One region of the Cellvibrio sp. 25HG11W-0 genome, then DNA from elsewhere that is predicted to be linked to it. Evidence: riboswitches for the same ligand, from Rfam matches in the RefSeq annotation. Region 1 holds a riboswitch; the other holds the start of a gene.
What was found. Region 1 has a riboswitch for thiamine pyrophosphate ahead of thiO (glycine oxidase ThiO). Riboswitches for the same ligand answer to the same signal wherever they lie in the genome.

Region 2: it holds a riboswitch for thiamine pyrophosphate, as region 1 does, so the genes downstream of both, thiD (bifunctional hydroxymethylpyrimidine kinase/phosphomethylpyrimidine kinase) here and thiO (glycine oxidase ThiO) in region 1, are expected to answer to the same signal.

The regions. Positions count from the first base shown of each region.
Region 1 is NZ_CM174230.1:2,295,081-2,300,987, reverse strand. It holds gene xseA (exodeoxyribonuclease VII large subunit) at 1-1,158, shown strand, start outside; TPP riboswitch at 1,228-1,345, shown strand; gene thiO (glycine oxidase ThiO) at 1,413-2,555, shown strand; gene thiS (sulfur carrier protein ThiS) at 2,552-2,755, shown strand; gene AC0KUT_RS09595 (thiazole synthase) at 2,758-3,579, shown strand; gene AC0KUT_RS09590 (lysozyme inhibitor LprI family protein) at 3,772-4,548, opposite strand; gene pepN (aminopeptidase N) at 4,679-5,907, opposite strand, start outside.
Region 2 is NZ_CM174230.1:3,479,859-3,485,765, forward strand. It holds gene AC0KUT_RS14555 (NUDIX domain-containing protein) at 1-344, opposite strand, end outside; gene thiC (phosphomethylpyrimidine synthase ThiC) at 430-2,340, opposite strand; gene thiD (bifunctional hydroxymethylpyrimidine kinase/phosphomethylpyrimidine kinase) at 2,377-3,195, opposite strand; TPP riboswitch at 3,252-3,352, opposite strand; gene AC0KUT_RS14570 (cation:proton antiporter) at 3,490-4,743, opposite strand; gene nhaD (sodium:proton antiporter NhaD) at 4,905-5,907, opposite strand, start outside.

The sequences.
Region 1 (5,907 bases):
ATGTTCAAAAACCGCAATATGCTCGTGCGCTTTAAACCCCAACAGGGTCAGCAAGTATTAATTAGGGCGAGAGTCAGCCTATATGAAGGGCGTGGCGACTATCAATTAATTGCAGAACACATGGAAGAAGCTGGCGCTGGCGCCCTGCAGCGCGCTTACGAAGAACTCAAAGCCAAACTGGCGCATGAGGGGCTGTTTAGCCTAGAACACAAAAAACCACTACCGCCACTGCCGCAACACATAGGGGTTATCACTTCACCTACCGGCGCTGCGATTCACGACATATTAAATGTACTGGAACGCCGCTTCCCAGGCATTCCCGTCACCCTGATTCCCGTAGCCGTGCAAGGCAAAGAAGCAGCGCCGCAAATAGTGCGCGCTCTGCAACTTGCCCAGCGCTCAAAACTGTTTGATGTATTGATTTTAGGGCGCGGCGGCGGCTCGCTCGAAGACCTTTGGCCTTTCAATGAAGAAATAGTCGCACGCGCAATTTTTGCGTGCGATATCCCCATCGTCAGTGCCGTAGGGCACGAAGTCGATTTTACCATCGCCGATTTTGTCGCAGATTTGCGCGCCCCCACCCCTTCAGCCGCCGCAGAACTCATCACCCCTGATGCGGAAGATTGGCTGGATAAATTTATCGGCTTTGAAGTACTGCTCGAAGACGCCATTAATAACAAACTGCAACACCTGCAGCAAAAAATCAGCTGGCTGCGCTCACGCTTGCGCCACCCCAAAGACAAATTAGAGCAGCAAGCCCAGCGGCTCGACAACCTAGAGCTGCGCTTAAAAAATCACCTGCAACGCCAACTAAGTGCACACACCAGCCGCTTTGAACAATTGCGCCTTCGCCTACAAGGCCAACACCCCAAGCTGTTGCTGAATAAATTCAAAGATCGCTTAAACCACGCACAGAATCAGCTACAAGACCTGCAGCGCTATCAACTAGAGCGCAAACAACAGCGTTTAGCTGCTGCCGCACGCCTACTCAACACACTAAGCCCTCTTAATACCCTAGAGCGTGGCTACAGTATCATTACCCATAAAGACGGCAAACTTATCACTCACAGCAAAGCACTAGCGGTGGGCGATACATTCAAAGCAAAGCTGGCGAAGGGGTCTATCACCGCACAGGTTGAAAGCCTACAGCAAGAGTAAATCTACTGAAAAATTTATATCAATGATCTGCCCTAATTGCACTCATGGGCTGCGCCAAGTATATTGGCGCCTTTCTTGTCGGGGCGCCTTGGTGATTGCACATCATTCGGAGGCTGAGATGGGCTCGGCCCAACCCGTAGAACCTGATCAGGTTGAGACCTGCGGAGGGAACAAGGCATCTCTGCAGCCCGCCTGCGCGATACCTCCCAAACCCCGCTGCCTCAACCCTACTTTGAGGCGCTGCGTTTTAGACCATGACCCAAGCTACCCCCCAAGATATTGCCATAGCCGGTGCCGGGCTACTCGGTCGCCTGCTCGCTTGGCAGCTGCAACTTGCAGGCTGCAAAGTCACCCTATTTGAAGCGGGCGATTTCAATCCTACCCAAGCCCAATCCTTACGCGCCGCCGCCTTTACCGCCGCCGGTATGATCGCCCCCCTAAGCGAAGCGGTGGTCTCCGACATTCATGTTTATCGCATGGGTTTATTTGCCCTTAAGCAGTGGCCGCTGTGGCTAAGCCAACTTAAACGCACAAGCAGCCCGCTATTTTTTCATCAAGGCAGCTTGGTTATAGCCCACCCGCAGGACGAAACCGAGCTAGTGCAATTTGAGCGAGAGCTGGCATTTGTAGTACCCGAGTGCAGCGGCTACAAACGCGTTAATCAGCAGCAAATTCAACAGCTGGAGCCAGACTTAAACCCACATTTTTCGCAGGGTTTGTACTTAACGGAAGAAGGCCACCTGCACAACCGCGAATTGCTAGAAGCGCTTGGCGATGAACTCAAAGCCGCAGGTGTAAATATTCGCGCGCACACGCCCGTAGACGTTTCCACTCACACTATCACCCATGAAAAGGGCGCAGAAAAATTTGATTTGGTCATCGACTGTCGCGGCCTAGGCGCCAAAATACAACAGCCGCAACTGCGCGGTGTGCGCGGTGAAACCCTGCATGTAGAGACCAAAGAAATCGCCCTGCAGCGCCCCGTGCGCCTTATGCACCCGCGCTACCAGCTTTACATAGTGCCCAAACCAAACCATCGCTTTATTATTGGCGCAACCCAAATCGAAAGCGAAGACCGCTCGCCGGTTAGCCTTCAGTCCAGCCTTGAACTCAGCAGCGCGCTCTACACCTTATCGCCCGCGTTTGCCGAGGCGCGCATTCTTGAAATGGACGTTAACCTGCGCCCCGCCTATATGGACAACATGCCCCATATTCAGCAACAGGACGGTTTGATTAGTGCGAACGGATTATTTCGCCACGGTTATTTGCTAGCGCCAGCGGTGGTGGAAAATATTCTCGCGCATATTCTGCAGCGCAACGAAAAACCCTTTGAAGATCAGCTCAGCACACCCTTAACTCGCAACCCACAGTCAGAATTTATTGCAGGCCACCCATGATTAACATAAGCCTCAACAATGAACCCAAAACCCTAGCACCGAATACTGCACTCAATAACGCGCTGCAACTTTGGGGTTTTGGCGATAGCAAAATAGCCGTCGCTATTAACCGCGAATTTGTGCCCCGCTCCAGTTACGGCGAACACATTTTGCAAGCTGGCGACGAAATAGACATAGTAAAACCCGTCGGAGGCGGTTAAGCATGAGCAACCAAGCACTCTATTCACCCACGCAACCGCAAAAAGATTTCACGCTTTATGGCGAGAGCTTTTCCAGCCGCTTTTTGTTGGGCACCGCGCTCTATGCCTCACCGCAATTAATGCGCGACTCAATCGTGCAATCGCGCGCCGAAATCGTCACCCTCGGTTTACGCAGGCAAAACCCGGCAGACAGGTCCGGCGATGCAATTTGGCAATATATTCAAGAAAGCGGCTGCCGGCTACTGCCCAACACCGCCGGTTGTAAATCCGTAAAGGAAGCCGTAACTCTTGCCGAAATGTCGCGCGAAATTTTTAATACCGACTGGATAAAACTAGAAGTGGTGGGCGATGACTACAACCTGCAACCCGACCCTTTTGGCTTGGTAGAAGCCTCAGAAATTCTGATAAAAAAAGGCTTTAAAGTTCTGCCCTACTGCACCGACGATTTGATTTTGTGCAAGCGTTTAATCGACGTAGGCTGCGAAGTACTCATGCCCTGGGGCGCACCCATTGGCACCGGCCAAGGCCTACTCAACCGCTACCATTTAGGCACACTGCGCGAGCGCATTCACAACGTGCCCATGATAATCGACGCAGGCCTAGGCGCGCCCTCACAAGCCGCCGAAGCCATGGAAATGGGATTTGATGGAATATTATTAAATACCGCCGTAGCCAAAGCGCACAACCCGCCACTCATGGCCGAAGCCTTCGCCGATGCAATCGACGCCGGAAGAAAAGCCTACAAAGCCGGCCTAATGCAAAAACGCTCCACCGCCAGCCCCAGCACACCCACCATCGGCCAACCGTTTTGGCATAAGAACTAAACACGCATGGATTCGCACCACCCACCTACGACCGCACAAACGTAGGTTGGGCTGAGGCACGAAGCCCCAACATCTCCATGGTCAACCTAAAACCTTAAACACAAATGAGCGACAGCTTAGGGGTTTTTAGTTGCATCACCCTAAGCGGCGAATGTGAAGTGTTGGGGTTCGTACCTCACCCCAACCTACGCGCTACTCACAATCCTTAAATGGCGGCTTTAGTGACTGTGAAAACACCTTAGTATAAGAGGAGCCCGAATAAATATAATATTCCTCACTATATGAACAATCCTTTATGTAACCATAGGTATTAAGCAAGATTCGCCAACCATTAATAACGCCTTCTATATGGTCAGGATATTTTTCCAACAACAACGCTGGAACCTCTGAAACATTAGGAACCGACAATGTGTCATATGAACCCATATCCAACTCAGGAAGAAGCCTATAAACATCTCCTTGTGACACAAAAAAATAACTGCCACATGCAGCTCCCCCATGGCAATCAGGTGAACAAATAGCCTCAGGCTTACCGTCCATATTAATATCATTGTAAGTCTCGCAACTAGGAAGCTCACCAAAATATTCATCTGACATATAGGCAGTTATAAATAGCTCAAGGTTTGCAATAGAGTTGGGATCAAGTAAGTGAGAGTGTTCCGCAAGGAATTTTATGCGTTCGCGATAAGACAAAAGAATACACAGGTAATCATCCGCGCAACGATTCCTTTTCTGTAGCCAGTTTCTTTGAGACTTCCTTACAAGCTCTTTATCAGAGGCATTATCTAGTGCGTATTTGTAATGCACAGCAAGTAAATCATCATATGCACCCAAATTATAATCAGGATCATTGTTACATATTGCACGCTCAGTTAAGTTTAAATTATCACCCAAACAAGAATAGGACGTTGCATTAATACAAGGAAAACACATTACCAGCATTAAAAAAATTAGAGCTTTAATTTTCATAACGAACACCGTTAATACTCGAAGCACAAGGAAACAACAAAAGCATCCTTCACCCTGAAAATATTACAACTTTTTTATAATTCTATTGACCCGAAGCTTTACATCGAATCAATAGCATCTAACTAACCACCTAAACCAAACTCTTACTAACCACCTCAAACACATCCTTAGAAAGTTTTGGCTCAGCCATTATCCGCTCTAGCTGTGCCTTCATCAGCGCTTGACGCTCGGGTGAATATTTTTTCCACTTGGTGAGTGGTGTTAATAAACGCGAAGCGATCTGTGGGTTTTGGGTGTTGAGCAGAATAATTTGATCCGCTAAAAACTCATAGCCTGCGCCTGCATCGGCGTGGAAGTTGATGGCGTTGCCATTGCAGAAGCTGGATATTAGCGCGCGAATTTTGTTGGGGTTTTTGGCATCAAAACCTGAGTGTTGTTGCAAGCTTTTAACACTGGCTAAAGTGTTGGGCAGGCTGCAGGTAGCTTGTACCGTGAGCCATTGGTTGACCACGAGGGATTCGTCTTTCCAGCGGGTGTAAAAATCCTCCAGCGCTATTTTTGCCAGTTCTTGCGCGAGCGGCGCTTCAGTATTGACCAGTTGTGTGAGCGCGGCCATTACATCGGTCATGTTGTTGGCGGTGCGGTATTGGTGTTCGCAGGCGCGAATTAAAGTTTCATCTTCCAGCAACATTAAATAACTGAGCGCGACATTTTTTAAGCTGCGCACGGCTATGGCGTCTGCCGTTGCCGCATAGTCTTGTTGGTGATTGTAGGCGTTGTAGATATCCGCAAAATCCGCGCGCAGTTCACGCGCTAATAACTTACGCAGCGCACTGCGGCTAAAGTGAATGGCTTCTACATCTACCACCTCGGCCAGTTCCGACATATAGGCTTCTGTGGGCAGGCTGAGCATATAGGCGACCATGGCTTGGTCGAGGCTGGTGTCTTGCAGCAGGCTGCGATAAGCGGCCACTACATCCCCATCTAAACTCAGCGCGGTTAAATCATCGCCGCGTTTATAGGCAAGCATAACCTCTTGAATTAGCTGCAGGCCGAGTTGTTGGCTTGCTTCCCAGCGGTTAAAGCCATCGCTGTCACGGCTCATTAATACAATTAAATCGGCGCGGCTGTAGTTGTAGTGCAATTTCACTGGCGCGGAGAAACCGCGCAGCAGACTGGGCACCGGCTTTTCCTGCACGCGTTGAAACACAAAAGTTTGCTCGGCGGCGGTTAGCTCTAATACTTTGTGAGTGTTGTCGCCGGTCTCAAAATCTGGCTCGGCATCCTTTAAGTAGAGTGGTAAATCACCCGCCGTACCCAACAGACCCATGGCGATAGGAATATGGAAGGGCAATTTTT
Region 2 (5,907 bases), 1.2 Mb from region 1:
AGGTCCGCCTCCTCGATAAGCTCTCGATAAGCAACATCGCTAGGCGATTCACCTTCCTCCAGCATTCCGGCTACCACTTCATAGCACCAAGGGCCATTGGGTTCGTTAAGTGCCCCTATGCGAAATTGTTCGACCAATGCAATGAGGTCTAACACGGGATCGTAAATAACAACCGCGACAGCTTCACCGCGCACAAATAATTCGCGGCCAATTTCCTGCCCCCAGGAACCATCAAATAATTTATGCCGCAAAAATATTTTTTCCACGCGAAAAAAGCGCTTGTACATTTCTTCGCGGCGAACGATTTCAACATCCACTGCCGTGTAATCTGGTTTTTTAATCACTTTTACACCTTCAAAATGCAAGAGGGCTGACTTATTGCCAGCCCTCCAGTCAATTTATATCCTGTAATACAGTTTATGATGCAGCTTATACCTTATGATACAGCTCCGACCCTTTCGCCAAAAACTCTTGCGACTTCTGTTTCATTTCAGCTTCTACATCGATCATACGGATAACGTCGTCATCGCCAATAGCGGTGATATCAGTGCCATTTTTTGCCGCGTACTCACGTACTTCCTGGGAGATTTTCATCGAGCAAAACTTAGGCCCACACATAGAGCAAAAATGCGCTACTTTAGCTGACTCTTTCGGCAGAGTTTCATCGTGGTACGAGCGCGCGGTGTCTGGATCTAAACCCAAGTTAAATTGATCCTCCCAGCGGAATTCAAAACGCGCTTTAGACAAAGCATTATCGCGTAATTGCGCACCAGGATGACCTTTGGCCAAGTCAGCAGCATGAGCTGCAATTTTGTAAGTGATGATGCCGTATTTAACATCATCTTTATTCGGCAAGCCCAAATGCTCTTTAGGGGTTACGTAGCAGAGCATAGCGCAACCGAACCAGCCAATCATGGCGGCACCAATCCCCGAGGTAATATGGTCGTAACCTGGGGCTATATCTGTGGTCAATGGACCAAGGGTGTAGAAAGGTGCTTCGTCGCAAACTTCTAACTGCTTTTCCATGTTTTCTTTAATCATGTGCATAGGCACATGACCTGGGCCTTCAATCATGCATTGCACATCGTGTTTCCATGCAATTTTGGTCAACTCACCTAAGGTTTCCAATTCACCAAATTGTGCTTCGTCGTTGGCATCAGCGATTGAGCCAGGACGCAGGCCATCGCCCAAAGAAAAGCTCACATCGTAGGCTTTCATAATGGCGCAAATTTCGTCGAAGTTCGTATAGAGAAAGTTTTCTTTGTGATGCGCAAGACACCACTTGGCCATAATCGAACCACCGCGCGAAACAATGCCGGTAACGCGTTTGGCTGTGAGCGGTACATAGCGCAACAATACGCCGGCATGGATGGTGAAATAATCTACGCCTTGCTCTGCTTGTTCAATTAGCGTATCGCGAAAAATTTCCCACGTAAGATTTTCCGCAACGCCGTCTACTTTTTCCAACGCTTGATAAATGGGGACTGTACCAATGGGCACATGGGAGTTGCGAATAATCCACTCGCGGGTTTCATGAATATTTTTGCCGGTAGACAAATCCATCACGGTATCCGCACCCCAGCGTGCACCCCAGGTCAACTTCTCTACTTCTTCTTCGATAGAAGAACCTAAAGCAGAGTTGCCGATATTGCCGTTAATTTTCACGAGGAAATTGCGGCCAATAATCATCGGCTCAACTTCCGGGTGATTAATATTAAGCGGAATTATCGCGCGGCCACGGGCCACTTCATCGCGCACAAATTCAGGGGTAATTTCCGCAGGAATACTTGCGCCAAAACTCTCGCCTTTGTGTTGCTGATCCGCAATACCCAACTCGCGGGCCTGCGCCATCGCCATATTTTCGCGTATCGCGATGTATTCCATTTCTGGCGTGATAATGCCTTTTTTGGCGTAGTGCATTTGCGACACATTCATGCCTGGTTTGGCGCGGCGTGCCTTGCGCGTCAAATTGAAACGCAAGTGCGCTAATTTTGGATCATTCATACGCTCGGTAGTAAATACCGAGTCGCTGTCTTCAATCACTTCGGAGTCATTGCGCTCTTCAATCCACGCGGTACGCAACGCGTTTAAACCTGTGCGTAAATCAATTTTCACATTGGGATCTGTGTAAGGGCCAGAGGTATCGTAAACACGTACCGGTGGATTCTTTTCACCGCCAAATTCAGTTCCTGTGTCCGCCAGCGTGATTTCGCGCATAGGCACTTGAATATCAGGGCGCGAACCCTGCACATAAATTTTGCGTGAGCCGGTAAATGGCTGTACCGAAGCCTGATCCACTTGAGCGCTTTCGCTCAGAATTTTTTCTACGCTGGTGTTCATGGGTTTTCCCCTAAAGTTTACTGACAATAAAAACGATTAATAAAAAGAATGAAAATGATGCACAGGCCCTGCGCCCGTACCTATATGCAATTGTGCTGACGCCGCCAAAGCGCCCTGCAAATAATTTTTTGCGGCCTGTACCGCAGCCTGCAGCGTCATACCTTGTGCCAGCCCCGCCGCTATTGCAGATGCCAAGGTACAACCGGTGCCGTGGGTATTGCGCGTCGCTAACCATGGGGCACTAAACGCAAAGCAACCCTCGGGTGTAACTAACAGATCCGTTGCCTCCTGAGCTTCACTATGGCCGCCCTTCATAAGCACCGCCCTAGCCCCTAAGGCCAATAACTGTTCACCTTGACGCTGCATTTGCGCTACATCTTGCGCGACGTGAGTTTGGAGCAGGACGGCCGCTTCATGCAGGTTTGGCGTAATCACAGTCGCACGCGGAATCAACTGCGCGATCAGGATTTGTATCGCATCTTGTGCAAGTAATCGATCGCCGCTCGTCGCTACCATTACCGGATCGACCACCAAAGGAATCTGCGCGAAATCTTTTAGTGATTCCGTTACAGCAGCAATAATATCTGCCGTGGCAAGCATGCCAGTTTTGATGGCACTGACCCCTATATCGCTCATAACTGAGTGAATTTGCGCCTGCACAAATGAAGGAGCAATTGGCAATACTGCCTGCACACCTTGGGTATTTTGCGCCGTCAGCGAGCTTATGGCGCTACAACCATAAACGCCAAGAGCAGCAAAGGTTTTTAAATCCGCTTGAATACCTGCGCCGCCGCCGCTATCGCTACCGGCAATCGTCAGGGCAATGGGTGTTGTTGATCTAGCTGTGGTCTGCATAGAGTTCCCGCGAAAAAAACAAAGCGCGGAAAAGAGAGGGGGGCAAGTTAATTGCCAGGTGACAAGCTCTCGTTCCCTACGCCGGTACTAACCGGATCAGGTCGGCGGGTATATCTCAGCTCAGCTGAATTATTAGCGAGCACCCCGACAAGAAAGCCTGCAGTCTAGAGAAGTTGCCAAGGGGTGTAAAGGAACCTTTGGCGATATAAAGCGACACCACCGCCCGCTGAGACGCGCGCGTGGTGCCATATTAGAAAGGATATGTTCGCAAGCAAATGCCCATTGTTTGATCTTTTACTGTTTCTTTTGCTGACTCGCCAACAACCCCAGCTTACCCGCAAGCAACGCAGTAGTAGGTGCTTGAATAAGTATCGTACCCAAGATAAAGATGAAAGTAATTGCGCCTACCACATCCATGCCCGGTACTTTCATACCCGCCAATATACCGACCAAAGCCGCAGGAATTACACCAGTTTCACGCGTCCAGCTCATAAACACTAACTCCTGCCAACTCCATGCCGCACGGCGATCGGGAGCTGCGCAAATCAATACGGTAAGTGGGCGCGCAATAAAGATAAACACTACAAGCAATGCCAAACCTACACCGAGGTATTCTTTAAGTAAATGGAAATCAACCTGAGAGCCGAGCAGAATAAAAATGAACATGCGCATTAAGAGCGCCGTGTTACCCACGTAGTCCTCTAAATATTCATGCTCATGTTCGTCCAGTGGCAAACCAAATGAGTCCTTATTGCCAATGATGGCGCCGCAAGTAAATACCGCCATAAACCCTGAGGACTCGAATGCATCTGCCAATAAAAATACCGTGATCACCGCCAGCACTATGACGAAGGGCGTGACGCCTCGAAAAATCCCCAGAGCATTGTGTGCCATAAGCAAGGTTGCGCAGTAGCCGACTATAGCGCCCAACAGCAACCCCATTCCGGCCTCCCATGCCAATTCTTTAAGGGAGTGAGTCAGGCTAAAAGCTTCTGCGGTGCCAGTACTACTGCCCATTACATAGGCAACTACCGCAAAAGTCGCTATAGCGCCCATGGCATCGTTGAGCGCTGACTCGCTCATCACTGTTTGCGCTACGCGATCTTTAATCGGCACCTGCTTAAATATAGGTACGAGAGTTGCTGGATCTGTGGAAGCTGTTAGCGCGCCCAGCACAAGGGCGATCCCCAGAGGAATCCCTAAATAAACGCCTACAAACGATGTGATTGCGCCAGTAATCAACACCCCAAGGGTGGCCATTAAAATCAGGCTGATCCAGATTTCTTTTAAAACAGCAAAACGCAGGGTCGCACCACCCTCAAACAGAAGATAGCAGGCGCCAATCGTGAGGATAAGTTGATTCATCGTAGAGTCTGCCGGAACGCTCAAAAAGCCGCTCACTGCCGGCCCTAAGCCAATCCCAATCAACAGAAATATAACGATGTCCGGCACTTTAATTTTTTTGGCGAACACGCCACCCAAAAGCCCGGTAAAAATAATGATCCCGACATACAGCAGATCAAGCTTGGCAATTTCTAAATGTGACATAGACACCTCTACAATAAAGTTGGCGCATACTGACAGAGCCATAAATTGCCGACATAAATTCGGTGTAAAATCCGCGCACACCAAGGACTTTGCACCAATTAGACGTAAAAAAACCGGGACAAGCCCGGCTTTTTCACTTCAGCACTAGAACAGGCAAGCCCTTAACCAAACACAGCACTCGCTAATACCAAAGTCACCATATAGCCTGCGGTATAGGCAATCAGCACCAAAGGGGTGTAACGCAAGAATGAGCCGAAAGTAAGGCCTTTTACCTTGCTCATGGCAATAATGCCGGCAGCAGAACCAATCGCCAGCAACGAGCCGCCAACACCGACACCATAGGTTAACGCCAACCATTCAGAGATAGGCAATACCGGCTCAGACTTCAGCAAGGCTGCAGTTAGCGGTACGTTATCGATCAAGGCGGAGAACAACCCCATCATATAATTGGCATAAGCCGGCTCTACCTGTACATAGAAGTCAGTCAGTAAATCAAGGGTGCCGATTTCTTTGAGCATGCCCACCAAGAGTAAAATCCCAAGGAAAAACAGCAGGGTTTCATACTCGATTTGACGTACATACTCCAAAATTTTGGTTTCTTCTTTATCCAATTGCATGAAGTGACCAATAAAAAACATCACAGACAAACCCACCAAAAAGGTCAGTACGGGCGGCACATGGAAGAAGAAGTTAAATAGCATGGTGCAGATAATGGTGGTGAAAAAAGTGCCCACAATCGCCCAGTCCATACCGGTAAATTTGCGCGGGTCTTTTTCCGTTGTCACTACGCCACTCACGCCGGGGAACATAAGTGCAGCCAGCACCAACACGCCGCATACGGCGGGTAAAATCAAGGTGAACAATTGCGGCATAGTCACATGGCCGCCGAGGAAAATCATCAGGGTTGTTACATCGCCAGTAATCAACGCCACACCACCAGAGTTAACCGCAAAGACTACCAATACCGCGAGTTTAATACGCGTGCGGTTATCAACGTTAAAAGCCTGCACCAAGCCAAGGGTCACCAAGGTGGCGGTTACGTTGTCACACACCATCGACAACAACATCGCGAAGAGTGCAACTAATACCATCAACATACGCTTGGTCATTTGCGCGGGGCACAAACGCTGCACCACTGTTTGTACAATGCCCTTAGCATTCAAA